One region of the Candidatus Syntrophocurvum alkaliphilum genome, then DNA from elsewhere that is predicted to be linked to it. Evidence: a T-box and tRNA genes for the amino acid it is inferred to sense, from the RefSeq annotation. Region 1 holds a T-box; the other holds one or more tRNA genes.
The links. The T-box of region 1 lies ahead of glyQ (glycine--tRNA ligase subunit alpha). A T-box ahead of a tRNA ligase gene usually reads a tRNA of that ligase, here a tRNA-Gly.
Positions count from the first base shown of each region.

Region 2: it encodes a tRNA-Gly, which carries the amino acid that the T-box ahead of glyQ (glycine--tRNA ligase subunit alpha) is inferred to sense. The anticodon was not compared.

Region 1 covers NZ_CP046457.1:1,398,876-1,405,500, forward strand. The annotation lists gene glyS (glycine--tRNA ligase subunit beta) at 1-1,424, opposite strand, end outside; gene glyQ (glycine--tRNA ligase subunit alpha) at 1,417-2,343, opposite strand; T-box leader at 2,479-2,682, opposite strand; gene recO (DNA repair protein RecO) at 2,727-3,473, opposite strand; gene SYNTR_RS06830 (hypothetical protein) at 3,473-4,396, opposite strand; gene deoC (deoxyribose-phosphate aldolase) at 4,413-5,066, opposite strand; gene era (GTPase Era) at 5,086-5,967, opposite strand; gene cdd (cytidine deaminase) at 5,982-6,371, opposite strand; gene SYNTR_RS06850 (diacylglycerol kinase family protein) at 6,392-6,625, opposite strand, start outside.
Region 2 covers NZ_CP046457.1:1,235,287-1,241,911, forward strand. The annotation lists gene SYNTR_RS05945 (CCA tRNA nucleotidyltransferase) at 1-1,019, shown strand, start outside; tRNA gene SYNTR_RS05950 (tRNA-Leu) at 1,169-1,257, opposite strand; tRNA gene SYNTR_RS05955 (tRNA-Cys) at 1,298-1,373, opposite strand; tRNA gene SYNTR_RS05960 (tRNA-Gly) at 1,487-1,561, opposite strand; tRNA gene SYNTR_RS05965 (tRNA-Phe) at 1,570-1,645, opposite strand; tRNA gene SYNTR_RS05970 (tRNA-Asp) at 1,754-1,829, opposite strand; gene SYNTR_RS05975 (hypothetical protein) at 1,913-2,089, opposite strand; gene SYNTR_RS05980 (hypothetical protein) at 2,258-2,440, shown strand; gene kamA (lysine 2,3-aminomutase) at 2,811-4,073, shown strand; gene ablB (putative beta-lysine N-acetyltransferase) at 4,042-4,992, shown strand; gene kamA (lysine 2,3-aminomutase) at 5,147-6,421, shown strand; gene splB (spore photoproduct lyase) at 6,432-6,625, shown strand, end outside.

The DNA.
Region 1 (6,625 bases):
TGCGAACCAGTTGGTTTTATACCAATGGCAAAACTACCTACTAAATTGTCCATTTTTTCAGCTAAACTAAGTGCTGTACCAGTTTCTGTTCTTGGTAATTCATCTCCTGTAAATCGTGGTAGATAGTGTTCAAATATTGCTTCACTAACTTCTTGATTTTCACCACTTTCCATAGCATAATATCTTCCCATAATCCCTTGCAACTCAGGAAATTCATATACCATACTAGTGATCAAATCAGCTTTGCACAATAAAGCAGCTCTTTCTAAATTTTCTTTCGAACCTAAACTATATTCTTGTCCTAAATAAATAGCCAAATTTTTAATTCTTTTAACTTTGTCAAATATAGTTCCTAAACGTTCGTGGAATAAAACATCATTTAATGCCTCAACAAAATCAGCTAAAGGTTTTTTGGTATCTTCTTTCCAGAAGAAAAGTGCATCTTCTAAACGAGCTTTTAATACTCTTTCATTACCTGCTCTCACCTCATCGATATTGTAATCAGTTCCATTTCTAACACCAATAAATGCCGGTAATAGCTTACCATCAACATTAAATACCGGAAAATATCTTTGGTGTTCTATCATACTTGTAGTTAATACTTCTGGTGGCACTTCTAAATAAGATTCAGAGAAGTTACCATAAAAGGCTGTAGGGTATTCAACTAAATGAGTTACCTCCTCTAGTAATTCGTCATTATCCATTGGTTGTCCATTATTAGCTTTTGCTACAGAATTTATTTGTTCCCATATCATATTTTTCCTAATATTTTGATCTAGGATTACAAAATTGTTTTTAAGTTTATTGAAATAATCGGCAATAGTTTGTATTTCTAATTTTCCTTCTGATAAAAAGCGATGTCCATAAGTAAAGTTTTCACTTTTTACATTCTCTATGTTTATATCAATTTTGTTATCATCATAAATTGCTAATATCCATCTAATTGGACGTGCAAATCGTGTAGCAAAATAACCCCAACGCATAGATTTGGGAAATGATATAGAGTATATTATTTCTTTTAATAATTCGGGTAATATTTCACTTGTTTTCTTACCTGTCTCAGTTTTAACTGCAAAAAGATACTCTACTCCAGATACCTCTCTAATCTCTAGTTCGCTAGCCTCTATTCCTTGTCCCCGAGCAAAACCTAGTGCTGCTTTAGAAAAGTTACCCTCTTTATCATATGCTATATCTTTTTTAGGACCACGATTTTCTATTAAAGCATCTTCTTGCTTATCTAAAAGACCATTTATATAGAGTACTAATCTACGTGGTGTGCCATAAGTTTTAATTTCCTTATATTCAATACGATTATCTTTTAATTTGGTTTGGGTTATTACAGCCAAATCATTAATAGCCTTTTCCATATATGCTGATGGTATCTCTTCAACTCCAATTTCTAATAATAACTCTTTATTAGCCATTAGAACGCACCTCCTCAGAACAATCTAGTAATAATTGCTTTCTTAAATTTTCATCTTTTAATAATGGATATCCTAAACGTTGACGTTGGTCTAGGTACTCCTTTGCAACCATACGCGCTAAGTTGCGCACTCTTTGTATATAACCTGTACGTTCTGTAACACTTATAGCACCTCTTGCATCAAGTAGATTAAATAAGTGTGAGCATTTTAATACATAATCATACGCAGGCTGAACTAATTGCTTAGCTGCTATATTTTTAGCTTCTTTTTCACAAATATTAAACATTGTAACTAATGATGGTACATCAGCTATTTCAAAATTATAATGTGAAAATTCTACTTCTGCCTGATGATGTACATCAGCATAAGTTATTCCATCGACCCATTCAATATCAAAAACACTGTCTTTATTTTGAATATACATAGCTATTCTTTCTATTCCATAGGTAATTTCAGCACAAACTGGATTACAATCATAGCCACCACATTGTTGGAAGTAAGTAAATTGAGTTATTTCCATGCCATCTAACCAAACTTCCCATCCTAAACCCCAAGCACCTAATGTTGGAGATTCCCAGTTATCTTCAACAAGCCTTATATCATGTTTTTGGGGGTCTATTCCCAAATCTTTTAGGCTTTCAAGATACAAGTCTATAACATCATCTGGTGAAGGCTTTAGGATTACTTGATACTGGTAATAGTGCTGAAGCCTATTTGGATTTTCACCATATCTACCATCAGTAGGTCTTCTTGAAGGCTCTACATAAGCTACGTTATATGGCTCAGGACCAAGTGCTCTTAAAAATGTAGCTGGGTTCATGGTCCCTGCACCCTTTTCGATATCATATGGTTGTTGGATTATACACCCATTTTTCCCCCAAAAATTTTGTAATTTTAATGTAATCTCTTGAAAGTTCATATTTGACCTCCTAATAAATAATGTTTATTTGCACCATAGCCGTAAAAGCGAATTCATTCGCTGGCAAAATGCTTAGCTATTTAGCGTCAAAAAATTTTTTAGCTAAAAAAACAAAAAATAAAACCCATCCCTTATAACAGGGACGGGTTTTTACCCGCGGTTCCACCCTAATTGGTTATTATGTTTAATAACCCACCTCATGGAATCAGGCTTTACTAACCATACTGGCTTTCTTCCTGTAGCTCAAAAGTGCCTTCGGAAAAATCCTTACTAGGTCCCAGCACCCCTAGCTCTCTTAAAAGAATTTATTTTCCTACTACTCTTTATCATCGCTATTTTATTAAATTAATACTAAGTTTACCAACAGCTTAATGCCTTGTCAATTAAAGCTTGAGAGCTTTTTTAATTACTTTTATAGTATTTTTTGTATTAAATCTTCTCTCTAAATGATATTCTAAATACTTTTCAAAAAAATATTCCAATTGTTTCAAAGCATTGGGTGAAGCTTTTACTCTCGCTATTATATTAAAATCATTTTTTAAAAACAATTTTAATAATGCTAAAACTTCCCCTGATATTCCCATTGTTTTATTTTGCTTTGAACACCCCTTACATACAATTCCACCTTCTTGCAAACTAAAGCTACTTGAATATTCTTTACTACCACACACAACACAACAATCTACAACTGGTTTATAACCAAGTTCATTTAACAGTTGCAATTCATAGAATCTTAAAATTAAATTATTACTTCCATGATTATTAAAAAAACTTAAAACCTCTACTGTTTTATTATATAAATTTGGAATAGCGACTTTTTCCATTAAGCTTTTATCAAGTAATTCCATTATGTATATTGAATATAAGGTTAAAGTTAAGTCTTCACGACAATTACCATAAAAATCAATTAATTTCCCTTGTGTAATTAAATCTAAACTTTTCCCTTTACTTACAAACAAAAAAGAATGACAAAATGGTTGAACACATGCTCTAAGGCTACTACTCGGTTTTTTGACCCCTTTTGCTATCGCATTTGTTTTTCCATGTTTTTCAGAAAAAATAGTAACTAATTTATCACTTTCCCTATAATCATTGTTTTTAATTATTAAAACTTTACTGTTATAATACATTATTTTACCCACCTAATAAGTGCATCACTTACTCTTATTGGCTCATTTACTATTACTACCTTAGTATTTAAAACATCTTGCAGTTTAGATACATATTCGTTTGCTTCTTTTAAAGTTATTACACCATAATCAAATGCTACATATATTTTATCTTTGTTATTAATATCTAATTTCCTACAGTACTCTATAAGTAAATCTTGATTTAAGTAGTAGTGACTATTTATATATACATATATGTTGTTTTTTAATTTGCTTATTCTAGGCTTTGTGTTAACGATTAGCTCTTGTGAATGGTTTTCTTTATAATTAAGTTCTTGAATTATTTTTTTAGTTATATTTGTAAGTGAATATTCTGTCTTAACTAATGCCCAACGTGGTATTGTTACTAAAACCGAATTAGAATTATTTTCTTTAAAAAGTTTCTTAATAGTTAATACTTTCATACCATCTTGCATATAACCATGAGCAGCATAACCTGCTGTTACAGGTATAATTACTATATCAGGGTTAAGCCCTATAGTTGGAAGGTGATGGCCACCATCAAAAACAACTACTCGGTATCCTTTATTATATATTTCATGTAAGTAGCTACTACCTAATTCACTAGTATGCCAAGTATCCATGGCAGAACATTGTACTATTGCATGCCAATCCCCAGTTAAGAAATCATTAATTTCATATTCATAATTTTTATTATTTGGTAAGACTACTTTTACACTAATTTCATCAGTATTTTTACCAATATCTCTTAGTGATTTTCCATATATTATTTCAAAATCAACTATTCGAGAAACTAATACAGAGTATCCTTCTAAAACTTGATTATATCCAAGCTTTTTAAAGTTGTCATTAGGATGATTAGCTATTATATAAAAATATAATGCGATAAATAGTAAGACTATTATCACCTTTTTTTTTCTCATAAACTAATTCAACCTTTTAAGCATTATGTAATATTAGATGCTTTGCAGAACTAGTTCCTAAGCGAGAAACACCCGCATTGATTAAATCTAATGCAAAATTAAAATCTTTAATACCACCTGATGCTTTTATCTTTAATTTATTAGATTTATGATTGTTTATAATCTTAATATCTTGCATATTTACTCCTCTTGAAGCAAAACCAGTTGATGTCTTTATATAATCTGCTTCCAAATAACTAATTAGCTCAGTTAGTTTTATAAGTTCTTTTTGTGTTAATAATGCTGTTTCTACAATAACCTTTAAAATAAAATTATAGTTTAGTTTTAGCTTAAGCATTTCTTCTATTTCGTTACTAACCACTTTTATATTATTATCTTTTACTGCCCCAATATTTATTACTAAGTCTAGTTCTTTAGCCCCCTGTTCTAATGCTGTATTTGCGCTATATAATTTAACCTCTACACCATCAGCACCAAGAGGAAATCCTATTACAGTACAGGGTTTTACCGAGCTACTAGATAAAAATTCTGCTACTTTTTTTACTCTATAGGGTTGAACACAAACGGCAGCCATATTATAATTGACTGCCTCTTCACAAAGATTGCTTATATCTAATTCAGTAGCTTCCGGTTTAAGATTAGTGCTGTCTATAAATGGCGCTATCTCCACATTTAAACACTCCTTAAAATTATAGCTTAAAACCTAATTGACTAAGGTTTGATTCATTATCTCTCCAGTTTTTCTTTATTTTCACCCATAAGTCTAAATAAACTGAAGTGTCTAGTAAGTTTTCAATATCTTGTCTAGAATCTTGACCTATTTGTTTTAGCATTTTACCATTTTTGCCAATTATTATACCTTTTTGTGAGTCTCGTTCTGCATATATTACTGCTCTTACATATACTTTTCCATTTTCTTGAGTTTTAAACTCCTCAATATCTACAGCTATTGAGTGTGGCACCTCATCACGTGTTAAAAGTAAAGCCTTTTCTCTTATCATCTCCGAAACTAGAAATGACATAGGTTGATCAGTAAGATCTTCCTCAGGATAATACAATGGACCTTCTGGTAAATAAGCAAAAGTTTTATCAAGTAATTCTGGTATATTTGTTCCTAAAACTGCTGACAAAGGAATTACTTCAGCAAATGACATATGACTTTTGAATTCATTAATATAATCATTAATTTGATCTTTACTTACTAAATCTATTTTATTTACAAGCAAGAAAATAGGCACTTTACTTCCGCTTAGCGATTCAATTATATGCTGTTCACCAGAACCAAAAGGACGAGTAACATCTGTCATATAATAAATAAGATCCACTTCCTCTAAGCTTCTAGTAGAAACTTTAACCATATATTCACCCAACCTATGACGAGGCTTATGTATCCCTGGAGTATCAACAAATATTATTTGGCCATCCTTACAAGTATGGATGCCTTGTATTCTAGTTCTTGTAGTCTGAGGCTTTTCCGTTACTATAGCTATTTTTTCTCCAATAATATTATTCATTAAAGTGGATTTTCCTACATTAGGTCTTCCAACAATACTTACAAATCCAGATCTCACTTACATAACCCCTCCTATTTTTGTAAGGAAAAAGCTTGTGGCAACATATCCTTAAGAGCATATTCTACTATATTATTTGAATCATCTACAACAATAATATTAATATCCTTTGCAAATTCAGCTATTACCTGAAGACATGCTCCACATGGAAAAGTATAACCTTCACCACTACCTGCTATTCCAATCGCCATAAATTCTGTTTCACCTTCTGTAACTGCTTTAAAAATTGCTATTCTTTCTGCACAAACAGTTAAACCATAAGAGCTATTTTCAACATTAGCACCTGTATATATTTCACCTTTGCTTGTTAATAGAGCAGCTCCAACTTTAAACCCAGAGTAGGGTGCATATGCATTGAGTCTTTGGGTTAATGCTTCTTTTATCAAACGCTGTTTATGGTCCATTTTGAACCTCCATTAACTAACTACTTTAATATATAAGGTATAAAAATAATAAAACCTATAATCACAGCATTTATAGCTGCTAGTAATACTGCACCTGCAGCAATGTTTTTAACTAAACCCGCAAGTGGGTGATATTTATTAGTTATTAAATCAACCGTTTTTTCTAATGAAGTATTTATAGTTTCAGCAATTAAAACAATAAATATAGTAAGTATTAGTATACCCCATTCTATCTTTGAAACACCTAAAAATAA
Region 2 (6,625 bases), 160 kb from region 1:
TGTTAAAAAGTAATTTATTAAAACGTGATTTTACTATAAATTCACTGGCTATGGATATTAATGGTGAGATTTATGATTTTTGTGATGGGAAAAATGATTTGTTTAATATAATTATAAAGTTTAATTTTGACCCTGTAGATAGGATAAAAGAAGATCCCCTTAGAATGATGCGATTTGTTCGTTTTGGATGTGAATTAAATTTTAAGCAAGATGAGCAGAGTAAAGTAAGTATTTTTAAAAATGCACATTTAATTAATAATGTTTCAAGCGAAAGGATTCGGGATGAGCTTTCAAAAATTTTGCTCTCAGATTATCCTGCTAATGGTGTTAAGCAATTATTTAGTTTAGAGCTTTTGCAATATGTTATACCAGAGTTAATAGACTCATATGGTTTCAACCAACATTCTCCCTATCATGATAAGGATGTTTTTAGCCATACTTTAGAAGTATTAGAGCATAGTCCTAAAAAGTTAAATATTAGATTAGGTGCTCTTTTACATGATGTAGCTAAACCAGTTACTTTTAGTATTGATGAAAATAATATTGGTCATTTTTATAATCATCCAAAAGTTGGAGCACAAATGGCTGAAGATATACTTAGAAGTTTAAAATATGATAATAAAACTATAAATAATGTAAGTATTTTAATTAAAGAACATATGCACAGAAATAGATTTTCAAGCCATGCTGAAGCTAAAAGATTTATAAATCGAGTAGGAACAGATAATATAGATGATTTATTTGATTTACATATAGCTGATATTAAAGGAAGTAAATATTCTAGTGCTATAAGTGATGTTGAATATAATAAAAAGCTAGTTAAAGAAATATTGGAAAGTGATGAAGTATTAAGTATAGCTGACTTAGAAATAAATGGGTATGATTTAATGGAGTTAGGTTTTAAGCCAGGCCCTAAAATAGGTGATATTTTAAAAAAACTACATGAATTGGTTTTAGAAAATCCAGAATTTAATAGAAGAGATAAGTTACTAGAAATAGTGCAAGATGAATACTGCTAGATGTCATATAAAAGAAACCTTCCTAATGAATGATTTCAGGTGCAAATTTGGTGCAAAAAAGATTTAATTAAATACTTTTTTACCTAATACAAAGAAACACAGAAAAAGAAAAAAGCTGAGAACTCTGTCTCAGCAAATTACCTATATAATGGTGCCCGAGGCCGGGGTCGAACCGGCACGAGGGTTTAACCTCGCGGGATTTTAAGTCCCGTGCGTCTGCCTATTCCGCCACCCGGGCATGATAGCTTATTAATTTGTTGTTGCCATTTTTTATTCTATGGAGGGCGGGACCGGATTCGAACCGGTGCATGGTGATTTTGCAGACCACAGCGTTAGCCTCTTCGCCACCCGCCCATAGTGATTTCGGGCAAGCTAATTATATCAATTTTGGGGGACCATTGCAAGAAAAACAATGGTTATATTTATCGCAAAATAAAAGCGCTACCTTTGTAACGCGAGATAATCAATGGAGCGGAAGAAGAGATTCGAACTCTCGACCCTCGCCTTGGCAAGGCGATGCTCTACCACTGAGCTACTTCCGCTTAACTAATGGTGCCTCGAGGCGGAATCGAACCACCGACACGCGGATTTTCAGTCCGCTGCTCTACCGACTGAGCTATCGAGGCTTAGGCACTCTTTAGTGCAAGAATCATTATAAATGGAGCTCGTTAAAAAGTCAATAGTTATTGTAAATTTAGAGATTTTATATTTTTTAAGATCCATTTGTAAATTTATGGCGGAGCTGACGGGAATTGAACCCGCGATCTCCGGCTTGACAGGCCGGCATGTTAACCGCTACACCACAGCTCCGCAACATTAAGAATTATATCACCTGGCATTAGTATAGTCAAGAGTACCATGATAATATTTTTTTAAAATTTTTCTTTTACGAATTATCCATAGTATTGTGCTTCTCTAAGTTCGATTAGTACTGTGAATTTCTCATTGGTAATAGAATACTTAATTTCTATTACCTCCATATCAGTTGTAGATATAAATGTATTAATTAGTTTTTCTAGTTCTCGAGATGATCTTGCTTCAATTACTTTTACCATTCTATTTATTTTCATTTTATCCCCTCCTCCCTTTTATTTATAATATGAAAATAAATATATAACGTAACACAATGCACTAGTTTTCACAGTAATTATGTATCATATTAAAAAAATTATGAGCCAACATATTGCTTTAATAATATAAACTCACCAAGTAAACACTAATTTAAAGGAGGTGATAAAATGCCCAAAGATGTTCAGATGGGTCGTTATAAAAAGGATAAAGAATCAGTAGCAAGTGCCAAAGGTAAACTTAAACTTAGCTATGCATCCGCTGTTTTAGCCAATTTCAATAATCTTTTTCAAGAATTTAGCATTAAGGGTAAGGATGCTTTTAAGAAATATTCAAAAAAATATCCTGAATAATTGAGTATTACACCGAGTGACACTCGGTGTAATGTCATGAATTAAATATATCTTCATAATACTAATAGTATCTTTAAGTACATTTGTTTTACATGATTTTATTCATACACCCCTAAATATAGCCATTTAATTAGGGTATGTATTAGGAGAATATAAAAGTATTAATAAATATATATTATAATTTTCCCTGATAGTTCCTATAATAATCTACTTGTTATTGCATATTAATCTATATGGCATTTGTATATATTAGGTGTTTCTAATAGAATAAATAATATCATAAAGCTTATAATTTATATCCATTTTTGGCATATACTGGCAAATGCTTTTTGGTGCTCAAATTTATTGGAGGTGTATAGTTATTAATACTTTGGAAGTCGATAGTCTAGACTTAAATCATGAATGGTATGATTGGAAATGGCAGATTAAAAATAATATAACAACTATAGAAGAATTAAAAAAGTTTGTTGAAATATCAAAGGAAAATGAAATCAAAATTAAAAAAGCAATAGATCTTTTCCCTATGGCAATTACCCCATATTATGCATCAATTATGGATCGTAGCAACACAAAATGTCCTATTCGAATACAAGCAATTCCTAGTGAACTAGAACTACATACTAGTGATTATGATTTAGAAGATCCATTACATGAGGATGCTGATTCACCCGTACCAGGGTTAACTCATAGATATCCAGATAGGGTGCTTTTACTTTCTACTAATGAGTGTTCAATGTATTGTCGTCATTGTACAAGAAAGAGAAAAGTTGGAGAAGAAGGATCTACTATATCATTATCTGCTATTCAAAAAGGCATTGATTATATAAAAGAAAATAAGAGTATTAGAGATGTAGTTATATCAGGTGGAGATCCATTTTTGTTAGAAACAAAGCGACTAGAAAAAATTATTTCTGAACTAAGAAAAATAAAACATGTGGAAGTAATAAGGATTGGTTCTCGTACTCCGGTTGTACTTCCTATGCGAATTGATGATGAGTTAGTTGATATGCTTAAAAAGTATCATCCAATTTGGGTAAATACTCACTTTAATCATCCTATGGAAATTACACCAGAATCAAAGGCTGCTATTCGAAAGTTAGCAGATGCTGGTATTCCTTTAGGTAACCAATCAGTTTTATTAAAGGATGTAAATGATTGTCCAGTAATTATGAGAGATTTAAATCATCTTCTAGTTAAAAATAGAGTTAGACCATATTATTTATATCAATGTGATTTATCTAGAGGTATTGAACATTTTAGAACTCCTATTTCTAAAGGTGTAGAAATATTAGAATCCTTAATAGGTCATACTTCTGGTTTTTCAGTACCAACTTTTGTTGTAGATGCTCCTGGTGGTGGAGGAAAAATTCCACTACAACCAAATTATCTATTATCTTATGGTTCAAGAAAAACTATTCTTAGAAATTATGAAGGTGTAATCTCTGTATATACCGAGCCAGAAGACCAAACTTGTACATGTCCACCAGATTGTAATATATGTAATAGTAAGAAAAACAAAAAACGGGACATAATAGGACTAGAGAAACTTTATAGTGATGATAATGATACTATAAGTCTTATACCTGAAGGAAATACACGAAATGCAAGAAGGGATAATGATGAAACAGACTAATGATGTACAAATTTATACTGAAAACAATGAACAGTTAAATGTATCTAGGTGGGGTATAACAAGAGAAATAGAAGGGGATTTTTTTAGAGCTAATTTAGATTTTTCTCCATATAATGAACGAATCTCAATTTTAGATTTTAATATTATTAATCCTGATGGTATGAATGAATTTATAGGTATCATTGATGACTTAGCAAATTATAATGAGTTTGGTAAGGTATGGGGAAAAATTGACGAAAATAATTCTAGTTTATTTCTTGATAATGGCTTTAGTGCAGAGGCAGTCATATACGATTATTTTGGATTTAAGAAAAATGCTGTTATATGTTCAAGGTTTTATGGAGATAGAGGCAAATCAAAGACTCATAGTGAAAATTTATCAGTATTAGAAACTGTTTTAGCTAAAGCAGAGGAAGCAAAAAATAATAATAATATGCCAGATGGATATAGTTTTAAAACAGCGGATACAGGAGACTTGAATAATTTAGCAAGTTTATTTAAAGAAGTTTTCCCAACATATCCATATCCAGTTTGTGATCCAAATTATCTTGAATCTACATTAGATCATATTATATATGGTTTGTTATATAATGCTGAAGATAAGTTAGTAGCTGCAGCTTCTGCTGAAATAGATTATTCAGTAGGAAGTGCTGAAATGACAGATTTTGCTACACTTTCTTCTGAACAAGGTAATGGACTTGCATCCATACTTTTGGAAAATTTGGAGTCTACTTTACCTGAAAAAAATATACATTGTCTTTATACTATTGCTAGAAGTACTTCTTTTGGTATGAATATGGTTTTTGCTAAACATGGATATCGTTATACCGGTACTTTAGTTAATAATTGTAATATTTCAGGTGGATTTGAAGATATGAATGTATGGTGTAAAAGCACCTATCCACAAAAAATTTGTTAGATAATTCTTAAAAGGGCTAGTTGAAAAAACTAGCTCTTTTTTTATGCTAAAAAATAAGTTATTGCTTTGAATTTAATATTTTTTGTAAAATTGATGCTTAATTTCACATCTTTATACTAAAAATAGTATAAAAGGATTTCAGGAGGTAAATTAAATGCGCAATTATGTAGCGACCTCTTTGTATAAGGATGTAAGTAAGGAGGATTGGAATAGTTGGCAGTGGCAGTTACGAAATAGAATAACAACTATAGAAGATTTAGAACAAATTGTTAATTTAACTGATGAAGAACGACAAGGCATTGGTAAATCTTTGGAGTTTTTACGGATGGCTATAACACCTTATTATGCAATGCTAATGAATCCTGAGAACCCTATGTGTCCCATTAGGAAACAGTCAATTCCTACAGTAACTGAGATTAATTCAATAGATAATGATAATGATATGGATGATCCTTTGTTTGAAGATGTAGATTCACCAGTTCCGGGAATTACTCATAGGTATCCCGATAGAGCTCTTTTATTGGTTACGGATCAATGTTCAATGTATTGTAGGCATTGTACTAGGCGCAGAATGGCTGGGACTACTGATAAGGCTCTACCTGTAGAGATGTTAGATCAGGCACTTCGTTATTTGCAGGAAACACCATCTATTAGAGATGTAATCATTTCTGGTGGAGATAGTCTTTTAATGTCAGATGCTAATATTGAAAAAATTTTAAGAAAGCTTAGAAGTATTAAGCATATAGAAATAATTCGTATAGGCACAAGAACACCAGTAGTTTTGCCTTTTAGAATTACAGATGAATTATGTAGTATTCTTAAAAAGTACCAACCGATATATATTAATACTCATTTTAATCATCCTGATGAAATAACTGAGGAAAGCAGTATAGCATGTGATAAATTAGCCGATGCTGGTTTTCCTTTAGGTAATCAAACTGTACTTCTTAGAGGTATTAATGATTGTCCTTATATAATTAAAGAGCTTGTTCATAAGTTACTTAAGATACGGGTGCGTCCTTATTATTTATATCAATGTGATATTTCAAGTGGTCTTGCCCATTTTAGAACTTCTGTAGCTCAAGGTATTGAAATTATAGAGTTTTTAAGAGGACATACTTCTGGTTTAGCAGTACCTACTTATGTTATTGATGCTCCTGGTGGAGGGGGTAAGATTCCTGTTTCACCACAATATATGATTTCGCAGTCTGATCATATGGTAGTTTTGAGAAATTATGAAGGCATGATAAGTAGTTATCCAGAGCCGGAAGAAAGGGTAGTTAATCATTGTAATAATTGTGAGGAGTGCAAAAAGCATTATGATGATCCTAAAGTAGGGATTGAGAGAATAATGTATGAAGGAAAAGGAAGACTTATACCTGAAGGTAATATACGGCAGATGCGAAGAAACCGATTTAAAACGTATTAGTGGAGGTTTTATGGGTATTAAAGCTAAAAGAGTTTTTTTTGAAAAAGAAGCACTAGATTATCCTATAGGTAAAGAAATTATAAAAAAATTAAGGAAAGAAGATATACCTATTGATTTTTTAAAATCACATAATAGGGTTACTGGTATTCCTGGTAAGGATTCTAGGGAAGCCTTTTTTCAAGGAAAGAATACCTTAGTAGTAGG